2 regions of the Micromonospora sp. DT41 genome follow, and region 1 is predicted to be linked to the other one. Evidence: riboswitches for the same ligand, from Rfam matches in the RefSeq annotation. Region 1 holds a riboswitch; the other holds the start of a gene.
The links. A riboswitch is a leader RNA that binds a small molecule or an ion and turns the genes downstream of it on or off. The one in region 1 is predicted to bind S-adenosylmethionine.
Positions count from the first base shown of each region.

Region 2: another riboswitch for S-adenosylmethionine. It lies ahead of ACLQ23_RS08965 (ABC transporter substrate-binding protein); the one in region 1 lies ahead of thrC (threonine synthase).

Region 1 is NZ_JBNCKU010000003.1:246,114-253,276, forward strand. It holds gene ACLQ23_RS07505 (alpha/beta fold hydrolase) at 1-2,550, shown strand, start outside; gene ACLQ23_RS07510 (ABC transporter permease) at 2,550-3,446, shown strand; gene ACLQ23_RS07515 (DoxX family protein) at 3,753-4,202, shown strand; SAM riboswitch class I at 4,359-4,494, shown strand; gene thrC (threonine synthase) at 4,505-5,788, shown strand; gene ACLQ23_RS07525 (GNAT family N-acetyltransferase) at 6,087-7,106, shown strand; gene paaN (phenylacetic acid degradation protein PaaN) at 7,157-7,163, shown strand, end outside.
Region 2 is NZ_JBNCKU010000004.1:89,483-96,645, reverse strand. It holds gene ACLQ23_RS08980 (Na+/H+ antiporter) at 117-1,694, shown strand; gene ACLQ23_RS08975 (amino acid ABC transporter ATP-binding protein) at 1,704-2,441, opposite strand; gene ACLQ23_RS08970 (amino acid ABC transporter permease) at 2,444-3,220, opposite strand; gene ACLQ23_RS08965 (ABC transporter substrate-binding protein) at 3,266-4,138, opposite strand; SAM riboswitch class IV at 4,420-4,531, opposite strand; gene ACLQ23_RS08960 (amino acid transporter) at 4,604-6,553, opposite strand; gene corA (magnesium/cobalt transporter CorA) at 6,748-7,163, shown strand, end outside.

The DNA of each region.
Region 1 (7,163 bases):
GCCGGACGCGGGTACGCGGTGCTCACCTGGACAGCGCGGGGCTTCGGCCGCAGTGGTGGTCAGATCCACCTGGACAGCCCGGACTACGAGGTACGCGACGCGCAGCGGCTGCTGGACTGGCTGGCCGACCGGCCCGAGGTGCGCACCGACGCTCCCGGCGATCCGAAGGTAGGCGTGGTCGGCGGCTCGTACGGCGGCGCGCTGGCGTTGCTGCTGGCCGCCCAGGACCGGCGGGTGGACGCGATCGTCCCCATGATCACCTGGAACGACCTGTCCCGCGCGTTCCTGCCGGAGAGCACCGGCGCGTCGCCGACCGAGGGCGTGTTCAAGAAGGGCTGGGCGGGCCTCTTCTTCGGCGGGGGCGGCAACGTGGGCAGCGGCCCGGCCGGGCTCTCCGGCACGACCGCCGCCCAGCCGGAGGGCGCACCCGCGTCGGCCGGCCCGCCCAGCCCGGGGCCGGGCAGCGGGCCGGGCACCGGTCCGGGTGGCGCACCCGCCGGAGCGGCCGACCCGGCCTGCGGCCGGTTCGCCGCCGATATCTGCGCCGCGTACCTGCGGATCGCCACCACCGGCCAGGCCGACCAGGCCGCCGTGGACCTGCTGCGCCGGTCCAGCCCGGCCGGCGTGCTGGACCGGATCACGGCACCCACCCTGCTGGTGCAGGGCGAGGCGGACACGCTCTTCCCCCTGGGCGAGGCGGACGCCAACGCCAAGGGCATCGCCGCCGCCGGCACCCCGGTGCGGGTCGCCTGGTTCACCGGCGGCCACGACGGCGGTGCCGGCCCCCGCTCGGATTCGGACCGGGTGAAGTTCCTGACCGCCCAGTGGCTCGACCACTACGTCAAGGGCGAAGGCGACGCGCCTGGTGACGACTTCACCTGGTCGCGCATCGCCGGCTTCGACGCGCTCGATCGAGGTCTGGTCGCCACCGGCTTCCGTACCACCGACTACCCGGGTCTGGACGGCGACAGCCGCCGGGAGGTCACCGTCGCCGGCCCGCCGCAGCCGATCGCGAACCCGCCGAACGGCAATCCGGCGGCCATCTCCTCGGTCCCGTTCGCCGGCGGGCTCACCTCACTGCTCGGCGGAGTGGCCGGCGACGTGCCGGGCCAGCACGCCCGGTTCGAGTCGACGCCGCTGACCGAGGCGGTCGACGTGGCGGGCGCGCCCACCGTCACCCTGCGGGCCGCGTCGCCGACCGGCGAGGCCGTGCTCTTCGTCAAGCTCTACGACGTCGACAAGGACGGCGCCGCGACCCTGTCGAACGGGCTTGTCGCGCCGGTCCGGCTCACCGGTCTGCCGGAGCAGGTGCAGGACGCCCGCCCGGTCACCGTGACGCTGCCCGGTATCGTCCACCGCGTCGAGGCCGGACACCGGCTGCGCCTTGTGGTCGCCACGTCCGACCAGGCGTACACCACGCCTGCCGAGCCCACCGTCTACACGGTGGCGGTGGACGGCGCGGTGAGCCTGCCCACGATCGACGGCGAGCCCATCCCCACCGCCGCGACCGTGTGGCGTTGGGTGCTCGCCGGCCTGCTCGCGGCCATCGCGATCGGGCTCGTCGTGGTCGTCGCAGTGGTCCGCCGCCGCCATCGCCGCCAGGACCGCTCGGTGCATCCGGAGTACGCGGACACGCCGCTCGCCGTGCGCTCCCTGCGCAAGGAGTACGCGGACGGCTTCGTGGCCGTGTCGAACGTCGACTTCGAGGTGCACCCGGGTCAGGTGGTGGGTCTGCTCGGGCCGAACGGCGCCGGTAAGACCACGACCCTGCGGGTGCTGATGGGGTTGACCCAGCCGACCGCCGGTGAGATCTACGTCTTCGGTCGGCGGCTGGTGCCCGGCTCACCGGTGCTCTCCCGCATCGGCGCGCTCGTGGAGGGGCCCGGTTTCCTGCCGCACCTGTCCGGCCTGGACAACCTGAAGGCGTACTGGCGGGCCACCGGACGGCCGTGGGAGGACGCGCACTTCGACGCGGCGTTGGAGATCGCCGGGCTGGGCGACTCGGTGCACCGGAAGATCAAGAACTACAGCCACGGTATGCGCCAGCGTCTGGCGATCGCCCAGGCCATGCTCGGCCTGCCCGAACTGCTGGTACTCGACGAACCGACAGACGGGCTCGACCCGCCGCAGATCGCCGAGATGCGCCGCGTCCTGCAGCGGTACGCCACCGACGGGCGCGCGGTGCTGGTCTCCAGCCACCTGCTGGCCGAGGTGGAGCAGACCTGCACGCACGCGGTGGTGGTGAACAAGGGTCGGATCGTGGCGTCCGGGCCGGTGGAGGAGATCGTGGGCGAGTCGCCGAGCGTGCTGTTCGACGTCAGCGACCCGGTGGCGGCGCGGGCGGTGCTGGACCAGTTGCACGGCGTTCGGGTGCTGCCGGAGAGCGACGGTCAGTTGGTGGTCGACACCAACGGCACGACCCGCAGCGAGGTGGTGGCCGAGCTGGTACGCGCCGGCATCGGAGTGGACCGGGTGGTGCCCCGGCGGCGCCTGGAGGACGCGTTCCTCGCCCTGGTGGGCGAGAACTCTCGGGGAAGCGGTGACCGGTGATGGCTGGCTCTTCCGTCGACACGCCGTCGGGCGTCACCGATCCGGCCGGTGCGGCCCGTGGCTACCGGCCGTCGGCCACCATGCCGTTCGCGGCGGAGTTCCGCCGGCAGGCGTCGCGGCGGCGTACCCAACTGGCGCTCGGGTTCATGGTGCTGCTGCCGCTGATCATCCTGATCGCGTTCCAGTTCGACTCGGGCGGCGACGACGACAACGGCCGCAACGAGTTCTCCAGCCTGGTCGAGCTGGCCACCTCGGGCGGGCTCAACTTCACCCTGTTCTCGATCTTCGTGTCGGCGTCGTTCCTGCTGGTGGTGGTCGTCGCGCTGTTCTGCGGCGACACGGTGGCAAGTGAGGCGAGCTGGGGGAGTCTGCGCTACCTGCTGGCCATCCCGGTGCCCCGCGCCCGGCTGCTCACAGTGAAGCTTGTGGTCGCGCTCGCGTACTCGGGGCTGGCCCTGCTCCTGCTGGCCGGCACCGCCCTGCTCGCCGGCACCCTGCGCTACGGCTGGTCGCCGCTGCGCAGCACTGTCGCCGCCGAGCTGGAGCCGACCGAGGGGCTGCTCCGGCTGCTCGCCGTGCTCGGCTACCTGGCGGTCGTACTCCTGGTGGTGGCGGGGCTGGCGTTCCTGCTGTCGGTGACGACGGACGCCGCGCTCGGCGCTGTCGGTGGCGCCGTGCTGCTGTGGATCCTGTCGAGCATCCTGGACCAGATCACCGCCCTGGGGGCTCTGCGCGACTTCCTGCCCACCCACTTCAGCACCGCCTGGCTGGGGCTGCTCTCCACACCGGTGCAGACCGACGACGTGGTGCGCGGCTGCATCTCGGCAATCTGTTACGCGACGCTGTTCTGGGGGCTGGCGTTCTGGCGGTTCACCCGCAAGGACATCACGTCGTAGCTGCTGCCATCTGACGCCACCGCCCGATCGGTTTCCTGGAAAGCGGGGCACCGGTCGGGCGGAATGGCACCTTTTCGTGGGATCCCGGAAAGGTGCCACCGCAACTATCGACGAGGCAACAGGGTGTACTGGCTGCTTGCGGGGCGGTACCGTCGGTTGCGGGAGCGCTCCCATGGGAGGCGACCAGGTGGAGGCGAATCCGGCTCTTGTTCCGGCAGGGATTTTCCCACTAGCAAGGATTTTATTAACTTCGATTGATTCATGCTCCATGATGGGTGAACATCGACACCTATCTATGGAGGTCCCATGAACGTCTCTCGGCTCGGCGGGCCGATCCTGTCCCTGTTCCGCATCGTGACCGGCCTGCTGTTCGCGCTGCACGGCCTGTCCTCGATCTTCGGGTTGTTCGGCGGCAACCCCGTGACCGGCAAGGCGATACCCATGGGCGTGTGGCCAGGCTGGTGGGCAGCGCTGATCCAGCTGGTCTGTGGCGCGCTGGTGCTGGTCGGGCTCTTCACCCGGCCGGCAGCGGTCCTCGCCTCGGGTTCGATGGCGTACGCCTACTTCGTCGTCCACCAGCCGGAGGGCCTGCTGCCGCTACAGAACGGCGGTGAGCTGTCCGCGATCTTCTGCTGGTCCTTCCTGCTGGTCGCGGTGCTCGGCCCAGGGTCCTGGGCGCTCGACGCGCTGCTGGCCCGGCGTCGCCCCGCCACTTCGACCGCGCCGATCGCCGAACCCAGGTCGGTATCGGTCTGACCGCACTCTCACCGCGTCGCCGGGGCCTCGACGAGGAGGCCCCGGCGACGCGCCGCGCGTTGATCACCCGTTCTGGCCTGGTCGTTTAGCTCACAGCGTGGGATCAGCGCTGGATGCGACGGCCGGCGGTGCCTAGACTCGGCGGCACAACTGAATACCTCATCCAGAGGGGCTGAGGGATACGGCCCGACGACGCCCCGGCAACCACCCCGCGCGCTCACCGCTGAGCGACCCGTGGGGCAGGTGCCAATTCCGTCCCTGCCGCACGGTGCGATGCGGGGAAAGATGAGAGGACTCTCGACATGACGTCGACGCTCGCCGCCTCCGGCATCGACACCTCCGCCAGCCCCGCCCGCGCCCTGGTCTGCCGCGCCTGTTCGGCCCGCTACCCGCTCGCCGCGCAGCACGCCTGCTACGAGTGTTTCGGCCCGCTGGAGGTCGACTACGACACCGCCGCCCTCGCCACCGTCACCCGCGAGCAGATCGAGGCCGGCCCGAACAACATCTGGCGGTACGCCGCGCTGCTGCCCGCCGGTCAGGACCCGGCCACCCGGGTGACCGTCGACCCCGGTCTGACGCCCCTTGTGGCGGCCCCGCACCTCGCCGCCGAGCTGGGCATCACCGCGCCGCTCTGGGTCAAGGACGACAGCGCCAACCCGACCCACTCGTTCAAGGACCGCGTCGTGTCGGTGGCGCTCACCGCCGCGAAGGCGCTCGGCTTCACCCGGTTCGCCTGCGCGTCGACCGGCAACCTGGCCAACTCGGTGGCCGCGCACGCCGCCCGCGCCGGGGTGCCCTCGGTGGTCTTCATCCCCAGCGACCTGGAACAGGGCAAGGTCATCACCACGGCCGTCTACGGCGGCGAGCTTGTCGCCATCGACGGCTCGTACGACGACGTGAACCGGCTCTGCGGCGAGTTGGTCGAGACCGACGAGTTCGAGGACACCGCGTTCGTCAACGTAAACGTCCGGCCGTACTACGCGGAGGGCTCCAAGACCCTCGGCTACGAGGTCGCCGAGCAACTCGGCTGGCGGATCCCCGCCCAGGTGGTCATCCCGATGGCCAGCGGCGAACTGCTCACCAAGATTGACAAGGCGTTCTCCGAGCTTGTCGAGATTGGCCTGGTCGAGGCGCCGGCCGGTGGTTGGAAGGTCTTCGGCGCCCAGTCGGCCGGCTGCAACCCGATCGCTTCGGCGCTGCACGCCGACACCGACACCATCACCCCGGTCAAGCCGACAGGCATCGCCAAGTCCCTCAACATCGGTGATCCGGCCGCCGGCCTCTACGCGTTGGAGGCGGTCCGTCGCACCGGCGGCTGGATGGAGTACGTCGACGACGACGAGATCCGCGCCGGCATCCGCGACCTGGCCCGCACCACAGGGGTCTTCGCCGAGACCGCTGGCGGCGTCACAGTGGCGGTGCTGCGCAAGCTCGTCGAGTCCGGTCGGCTCGACCCGACGGCCGAGACGGTCGTGTTCAACACCGGCGAAGGGCTGAAGACCATCGACGCGGTGGCCGGTCAGGTCGGCCCGACCCACCACATCAAGCCGTCGCTGCGCGCTGCCCGCGACGCCGGCCTCCTCTGATCCAGCGGCGTCGAGCCGTCCGTCGAGGGCGAGGGATCGCCCGGACGGGGGATCGGGCCGATCCGCCGGGTAACTGGCTTTTCGCAGTGAGTGTAGAAAACCCGCCGCTGCGGACTTGACGACAGGAACCGGACGGCGCAAGATGCTCCGTGCGGGAGGGCATTTCGCCGGAGACTTTTGAAGTTCTTGCGACCCAACGCCGGAGGCGTTGTGCGAGTGTCCCTCCCGACCACGTCCGATCGGGCCACCGGATTAATTCGGTGGCCCGATCGCTTTTTCCGGTGACAGGCTCGCCGGCATGAGCATCACGATCGCGTCCTTCGACGGCGCCGACCAGGCCGCGGTCGACGAGGCGTACCGGATCGGCGCGGCCGCCAGCACCATCGACCTGCCGGACTTCCCGCCGTTCTGCCGGCGACGCTTCGACGCGCTCCTGCACACGCCGATGCCCGGCACCGAGTCGCTCTGGGCACTGGCCCGGCTGGACGGCGTACCGGCCGGCTACCTGCAACTGGACCTGCCCCAGCTCGACAACACCGACAACGCGACAGTCGAGCTGACGGTGCATCCCGAGCTGCGGCGTCGCGGCGTCGGCAGGGCACTGCACGAGTACGGGGTACGCCTGCTGCGCGAGCGCGGACGCAAGCGGGTGGTTGGGATGACCGTCTCCACGATGCCCGACGGGCCGCCCCGATCAGCGGCGGGTGACGCGTTCGCCGCCACGACCGGGGCCCAGGCCGCGCTTGTCGACGTGCGTCGCCGGCTCGACATCGACAGCATCGACCGGGTCGCGCTGCGCGCTGCGCTCGCCGAGGCCCACGCGCTGGCCGAGGGCTACCAGTCCGTCACCTGGCAGGGTGCGACCCCGCCGGAGTACCTGGCGGACATCGCCTATCTGGACGGCCGGCTGCTCATGGACGCGCCGATGGGCGACGTGCAGTGGGAGCCGGAGCAGGTCGACGCCGAACGCATCCGGGGCACCGACCGGGCGTTGGAGGCCAGGGGCCGGCGGCGCTACCACCTCGGGATGCGGCACGAGGCGTCCGGTCGGCTGGTCGCCTGGACCCTGCTCGACGTGGGCGCCAGCGCAGACTGGCACGCCTTCCAGCAGATCACCATCGTCGACCCCGCTCACCGTGGGCACCGACTGGGCCTGCTCGCCAAGATCGAAAATCTGCATCACCTGCTCACCCACGAGCCGGCGGTACGCGTCGTCGACACCTTCAACGCGGCAAGCAACAGCTACATGGTGGCGATCAACGAGCGGCTCGGCTTCCGCCCCGTGGACTCCTGGAACAACTGGCAGCTCACCCTCTGACGGGCAATCGGCGCTACTGCTCGCGCGGGGTCCTCAGGCATGATGGCGGCATGACGG
Region 2 (7,163 bases), on a different contig from region 1:
CTGCCGCGTTCCGGGGGCCGGTCGACTTGCCGGTTCTCGTGGAACTGTCCGGCGGCGTGCGGTCAGATGGAGGCACCGGCGCGTGCCGTCGTCGCCACGGATCGAGGGAGGTACGCGTGGAGGCGCTCGTCCTGATCGTGGTGCTGGGCGTGACAGTCCTGCTCGGCACCACCCTCGGTGGCCGGTACCGCGTCGCGCCGCCGGTCCTGCTCATCGCGTTCGGCGTCCTGCTCGGGCTGACACCGCCGTTGTCCGAGCTGACCCTGGAACCGGACCTGGTGCTGCTGATCTTCCTGCCGGCGATCCTCTACCGGGAGAGCCTCACCATCAGCCTGCGCGAGATCCGGGCCAACCTGCCGGTGATCGGGCTGCTCGCCGTGGTGCTCGTGCTGCTCACCATGGTCACGGTGTCGCTTACCGCGCAGGCGTTCGGGGTGCACCCCGCCCCCGCGTGGGTGCTCGGCGCGGTTCTCGCGCCGACCGACGCCGCCGCGGTCACCGGTCTGGCGAAACGGCTGCCCCGCAAGCTCCTCACCACCCTGCACGCGGAGAGCCTGATCAACGACGGCACCGCCTTGGTGATCTTCGCGGTGGCCGTGGGTCTGCTCACCGGCGCCGCGGAGCCGGGTGTGCTGGGCATCAGCGAGGAGTTCGTCGGCGCCAGCGCCGGTGGTGTGCTCGCCGGGCTGCTGGTGGGTGGCTTCGTGGTGCTGATTCGCAAACGGCTCGACGATCCGCTGCGCGAGGGCGCGTTGAGCGTGCTGACGCCGTTCGGCGCGTTCCTGCTGGCCGATTCGGTGCACGCAAGCGGTGTGCTCGCGGTGGTCGTCGCCGGCCTGGTCCTCGCCTACGCCGGTCCACGGGTGATCCGCGCCCGTTCCCGCGTGCTTGCCTACGCGTTCTGGGACCTGTCCACGTTCCTCATCAACGGCGGCCTGTTCGTCCTGCTCGGCACCCAGATCCCCCGGGCCGTCCGGGGCATCACCAGCACCTCGCCGCAACGGGCCCTGATGATCGTGGTGGTGGTCACCTCGGTCGTGATCGCCACGCGGCTGCTGTTCGTCTACCTGACGAGCGAGTCGGCGATGCTGTTGCGCCGCCGGGCACCGACCGACAGCAACGGCGGGGCGTCCCGATGGCGGGTCGGCACCGTCGCCGGCTGGGCCGGGTTCCGGGGCGCCGTCTCGCTGGCCGCGGCGCTTGCCGTCCCGACGATGACGGTCGCCGGCCGTCCGGTGGTCGAACGCGACCTGATCATCTTCGTCACCGCGTTGGTCATCGTGTTGATCATGCTGGTGCAGGGCACCACACTGCCGCTTGTGGTGCGCTGGGCGGGGCTGGGCGGCGACCCCGGGCGCGACGAGGAGGTGCGGCAGGCGCGGCTACGCGCCACCGAGGCCGGCCTGGCCGCGTTACCCCAGGTCGCCGCGGACATCGGTGCCGGGGAGGACGCGGTTCGCCGGTTGCAGGCCGAGTACCAGCGGCACCTGGCGGACGTGAACGAGGGCGGCGGGGACACCGCCGAGGAACGTGACCTGGAACGTCAACTGCGCCTCGGAATTCTCGCCCACAAACGGCGCGAGGTCACCCGCCTGCGCGACAGGCGGGAGATCGACGACCTCGTGCTGCTGGAGTTGCAGGCCGCGCTCGACAACGAGGAGATCCGGTTGCTGGGGCGCGGCCCCGAGGACTGATGTCGCGGCTCAGAGCACCTGATCGAGGAAGCGGCGCAGCCGTGGGTGCTCGGCCCCCTCGAAGATCCTCTCCGGAGGGCCGGCCTCCAGCACCACGCCCCGGTCCATGAAGGCGACGGTGTCGGCTACCTGCCGGGCGAAGCCCATCTCATGGGTGACCACCACCATCGTCATCCCGCCGGAGGAGAGGTCGGCCATCACCCCGAGCACGCCCTTCACCAGTTCGGGGTCGAGCGCCGAGGTGGCCTCGTCGAAGAGCATCACCTCGGGTCGCAGGGCCAGCGCCCGGGCGATCGCGACGCGCTGCTGCTGGCCGCCGGAGAGTTGCGTCGGCCGGGCGTCGGCCTTGCCTGCCAACCCGACCAGCTCCAATTGGGCGCGGGCGACAGCTACCGCCTCGTCCTCGCTGAGCTTGCGCAGCCGGCGCAGTGCCAGGGTGATGTTGCGCAGCACGCTCATGTGCGGAAAGAGGTTGAACTGCTGGAAGACCATGCCCACCCGCTGCCGCAGCGCGTCCGGGTCGTCGCCCAACACGCTGCGCCCGTCCAGCAGCACGTCGCCGCGGTCGGGCTCGATGAGCCGGTTGAGGGTACGCAGCAGAGTGGACTTGCCCGACCCGGAAGGCCCGATCACGCAGGCCGTCGCACCGCGCGGCACTGTCAGGTCGACGCCGCGCAGCACCCGGTTGGGCCCGAAGGCGAGGTGTACGTCCCGCGCGTCGAGGCTGACCGAGGTGGTCGTCGCGATGCTCATCGGCGGTCTCCTTCCGGGATGCCGGCAAGCGCCGGCTCGTCCTCGTCGTCGTCCGGTGGCGCGGTGGCCGGCCGGCCGAGGCGCAGCCGCCGGTCGATCCAGTTGACGATGTGCGTCAGCGGGACTGTCAACGCCAGGTAGAAGAGCCCGGCCAGCAGCAGCGCGGACTGGTTGCCGGTGTTTGCCGCGTAGTCCTGCCCGATCCGGAACAGCTCGCGCTGGCTGGCCACCAGCCCGAGGAAGTAGACCAGGCTGGAATCCTTGATCAGCGCGATGAGCTGGTTGACCCAGGCGGGCAGCACCCGCCGGATGCCCTGCGGAATGATCACCAGCCGCATCGAGTCGGCCCAGGAGAAGCCGAGCGCGCGGGCGCCCTCCAACTGGGCGGCCTCCACCGACTGGATGCCCGAGCGGAAGATCTCACCGATGTACGCCGACGCGATGAGCGACAGCGCCAGAATGCCCAGCGGGTACGGGTCGGGCCCCCAGACCTCCATGCCGAGCGGGGCGAGCCCGACGCCGATCAGCAGGATCGTGGCCGCCGCAGGCAACCCCCGGAAGATGTCGGTGTAGACGCGCGCCGGCCAGCGCAGCCATCGGCTGCGGGAGATGCCGGCGACGGCGAGCAGCAGGCCCAGCACCGAGCCGAGCAGGGCGGCGGAGACCGCCAGGATCAGGGTGTTGGGCAGCCCGACGGTAAGCATGTCGGGCAGTGCCTCGCGCATCGACCTCCAGTCGAAGAAGGTCTCCCAGAGGGTGCTCAACGGATCCATCGGTCGCCTCTCCTACCGCCCTGCTCGCTCGTCACTGGTACGCCGTCAGGACGCGGCGGACGCGGACGCAGCCGCCGACGGCACTGCCACCGTGCCGCTGCCCGGCTTGAAGTCCTCCGGAACCGGCCGGCCCGGGTAGTACTGCGCCTGCAACCGGCTCCACGTGCCGTCCGCGATGACCTCGTCGAGGCCCTTGTTCAGCGCCTCGCGCAGCTTGTCGTTGCCCTTTGCCACCGCGTACGCGGTCGGGGTGGGGCTGAGCTGCTTGGCCGCCACGGTGATCTTGCCGTTGCTGTCGGCGGCCAGCTTGTCGCCGATCTCGGCCGGGGCGATCCACGCGTCGGCGGTGCCCGCCTTGAGCTGGTTGATCGCGCTGTTGTAGTCCGGCACGCGGACCGGGTCGAGCTTCTGCCCGGTGGCGTAGTCGTCCTGGACGGTGCCCTGCACCACGACGACCCGCTTGCCGGCGAGCTGGTCGAAGCCGGTGATCGGCGAGCCGGCCGGAACGTCCAGGCCGAAGTAGCCGAAGTCGTAGCCGTTGCCGAAGTCGACTGTCTTCTTCCGCGCCTCGGTGATCGTGATCGAGGAACTGCCGACGTCGAACTTGCGGTTGTTGACCTGGGACAGTAACGCGGAGAAGTCGGTGCCGACGAACTCGACCTTCAGGCCGAGCTTGTCGGCGACCGCCGTGAGCAGGTCGTTGTCGAAGCCAGTGAACTTGCCGTCCTTGAGGAACACGTTCGGCGGCGCGTCGGAGAGCGTGCCGGCCCGCAGCACGCCGGGCTGCGCCAGGTTGTACGGGTTGCCGGTGGCCTCGGACGAAGCGTCGTCGGAGCCGCAGGCGGTGAGCGCGGTCGCGGCGAGGATCGCGGCGGCACCGACAGCGGCGGCACGGGTCAGAGCAGGAAGGAATCGCACGAGTGTCTCCGAAAGGTCGCGTCTGGGGCGGGCGTGGACGTGCGCCGCCCACGGTGCGCCCGATGAGGGCGTACCGCTTGGGTGGTTCCTGGAAAGGGGAAGTGCGCTAGTGCGCTGCGCGGCCGCGACAGGCGGCGCTGCACACCCGCATCATGTCCACGTGCCGCCGCCGGATCAGTACCGGCGTGACCCGACCTGCGCGGAAGTCCGCGCCGTCGGCTTGTGGATCGGTGTTGAGGATGCGCATAAAGGTCTCCCGGGTCTGTGCTGACCTGGGTGCCAGGCCACGCTTGCACCGGCGTCCTGCCGGTGCCTGGTCTTCACCCGGGGCACCCCACCGCGGAGGAGGGTTGCCGGCCAGCAAGCCGGGGCTTCGCGCTGGCACTCATGACCTGCGCCGAGGCTAGCAGCAGACCCCGGCCCGCCGTCCAGCCGATATGACCACGCTCACCGTCCGTTGCCTGGTCAGCCGGCATGCACGTGCGGCCGGCGCGTCGGGTCGGGCTCCTGGCGGCGCAGGATCTCCCTGGTCACCGACGCGATCTCGCCCTGCCCGAACGCCAGGTAGCGCAGGACGTTGCGGGCCGGACCGCCCTCGGTCCACTCGAAGTAGATGTGGGGACGTCGCCTGCTGCGGTCGCGGATCTCCAGCAGCAGGGCGGCCAGCGCATTGGGCACCGACGAACTGGCCAGGCTGAGCACCGGGAAGCGGTCGTGCGCCACGCTGCCGCGCACCAGCAGCCCGGTCTCGAAGTCCGACGGATCGGTGACGTGGACCTCGACGAAGACGACATCGCTGTCGTCGGGGAAGTCGTTGTCGGCCATGGTCTGCGCCAGCTTGTCGCGGTACTCCGCCAGGTCGCGCCGCCCCGGCTCGTGGGCGATGAGGCGGATCCGACGCCCGGCACGCTCGGCGACGAACGCCGTCGCGAGCGGGTCCAACTCGACCCGGTCGACACGCAACTCGAAGGCCCGCAGCACCCGCGAAAGCGCCGACACCAGGATCATCGCACCGATGAAGCAGGCGGCGATCTTGACGCCGTCGGGGCGTTGCACCACGTTCGCCGCCGTTGTGTAGACGAACACGACGGCGATGACTCCGAACGCGATCATGCGCCCGCGCTGCCCGCGCCGCCGTGCCGCGAGGGTCACCGCCGTCGACGCCGAGGTGATCAGGACCAGAACCCCTGTGGCGTACGCGCCGCCCTGCGCGTCGACGCTGGCCCTGAAGATGATCGTGATGAGGAACGCGACGCCGGTGAACACCAGCACCAACGGCCGGACCGCCCGCGCCCAGGCCGGCGCCATGCCGTACCGGGGCAGATAGCGGGGCACCAGGTTGAGCAGGCCGGCCATCGCCGAGGCGCCCGCGAACCAGAGGATCCCGATCGTCGACAGGTCGTACGCCGTGCCGAAGACCTGGCCGAGATTCTCGTGCGCCAGATAGGCCAGGGCCCGCCCGTTCGCCGGACCACCCGGCTGGAACGCCTCGGGCGGAATCAGCACTGTGGTGGTCACGCTGCTGGTGATCAGGAAGACGCTCATTGTGGCGGCGGCGGTGGTGAGCAGGCGACGCGCGCCCCGGATCCGGCCCAGCGGACGGTCCTCCGAGTCCCGCCGGTCCCCCCGGATGTGCGGCATCACCGCCACGCCGGTCTCGAAGCCAGAGAGGCCCAGCGCCAGCTTCGGAAACACCAGCAGGGACAGCGCGACGACCATCAGCGGGTCGCCGTGCCCGGTGGTCAGGGCCGTGGTCCAGTCCCCGACCGCACTCGGATGGGTCACCACCCGCCACAGCGCGTCAACGATCACCACGGCGTTCAACGTCAGGTAGACAGCGACCAGGACGACGGCGATCCCGACGGCCTCACCGAAGCCCTTGAGGAACACCGCGCCGAGCAGCGCCACGAGCAGCAGCGTGAGCAGCACCTCGTGACCCTTGAGGCCACTGGGCCAGAACGGGTTCTCGTCGAGGTGCGCCGTGGCGTCGGCGGCGGACAGGGTGATGGTGATGATGAAGTCGGTGGCCGCGAAACCGAGCAGCACCAGCACGAACAGCTTGCCCGGCCAGTAGCTCAGCAGGCGTACCAGCATCGCGATGGAACCCTCACCGTGCGGGCTGTCCACCGCCACCCGCCGGTAGACCGGCAGCGCGCCCAGCACCGTCACGAGCACCAGCACAAGGGTCGCCACCGGCGAGAGCGCCCCGGCGGCAAGCGCCGCGATGCCCGGCTGGTAGCCGAGCGTCGAGAAGTAATCGACGCCGGTCAGGCACATCACCTTCCACCACGGGTGGTTCCGTTGCGCCGGTGGGCGGGCGTGCAGACCCTGCGGCACGGGCCGCTCCGACGCGTCGGCGAGCAGCCAGCGTCGCACCCGGTCCGTCCGCCGGCCGGCGCGCCTGTCGACCTCCATCGGCGCTACCCCCGTCCCGCCCATGGTCACCGCGAGTATCCGTCGGCGCACCGCCGCCCGTCCGCCGAAACCGTTGGTCGCCGGGCGTCCGGCGGGCGGCACGCCGGAGGGTTTCGGGCCGCAGGGCCCGGGGAAAGCAGCGCGTCCCGGTGGGGAGGCCGCCGGACGGGCGGCACCGGAAAAGGGAGCGCGTCATGGTCGGCGGCCGTCGGTTTCGCCCGGGCGGTGGTTTCGGCCGCCAACTCGACGAGTACGAGACCCGCGTCGGCGTGCCACCCATGGGGGAGCCGACCACGGAGCCCTCCGGCGGTCTTGTCGACAGCGCCGTCTACGTCCAGGGGCACCGGTTCGCCTCACCGAACGGTCTCGCCGACACGTACCGCTGCCTCCAGGAGCAGACCGACGCGATGGCCTGGATCGGGTTGTACCGGCCCGACATCGACCAGATCACCTCGCTGGCCCGGGAGTTCCGCCTGCACGACCTGGCGGTCGAGGACGCGATCAACGCCCACCAGCGGCCCAAGCTGGAGCAGTACGGCGACACCCTGTTCGTGGTGCTGCGCGCCGCCCGCTACGACGACATGCGGGAAGAGGTCGAGTTCTCCGAGCT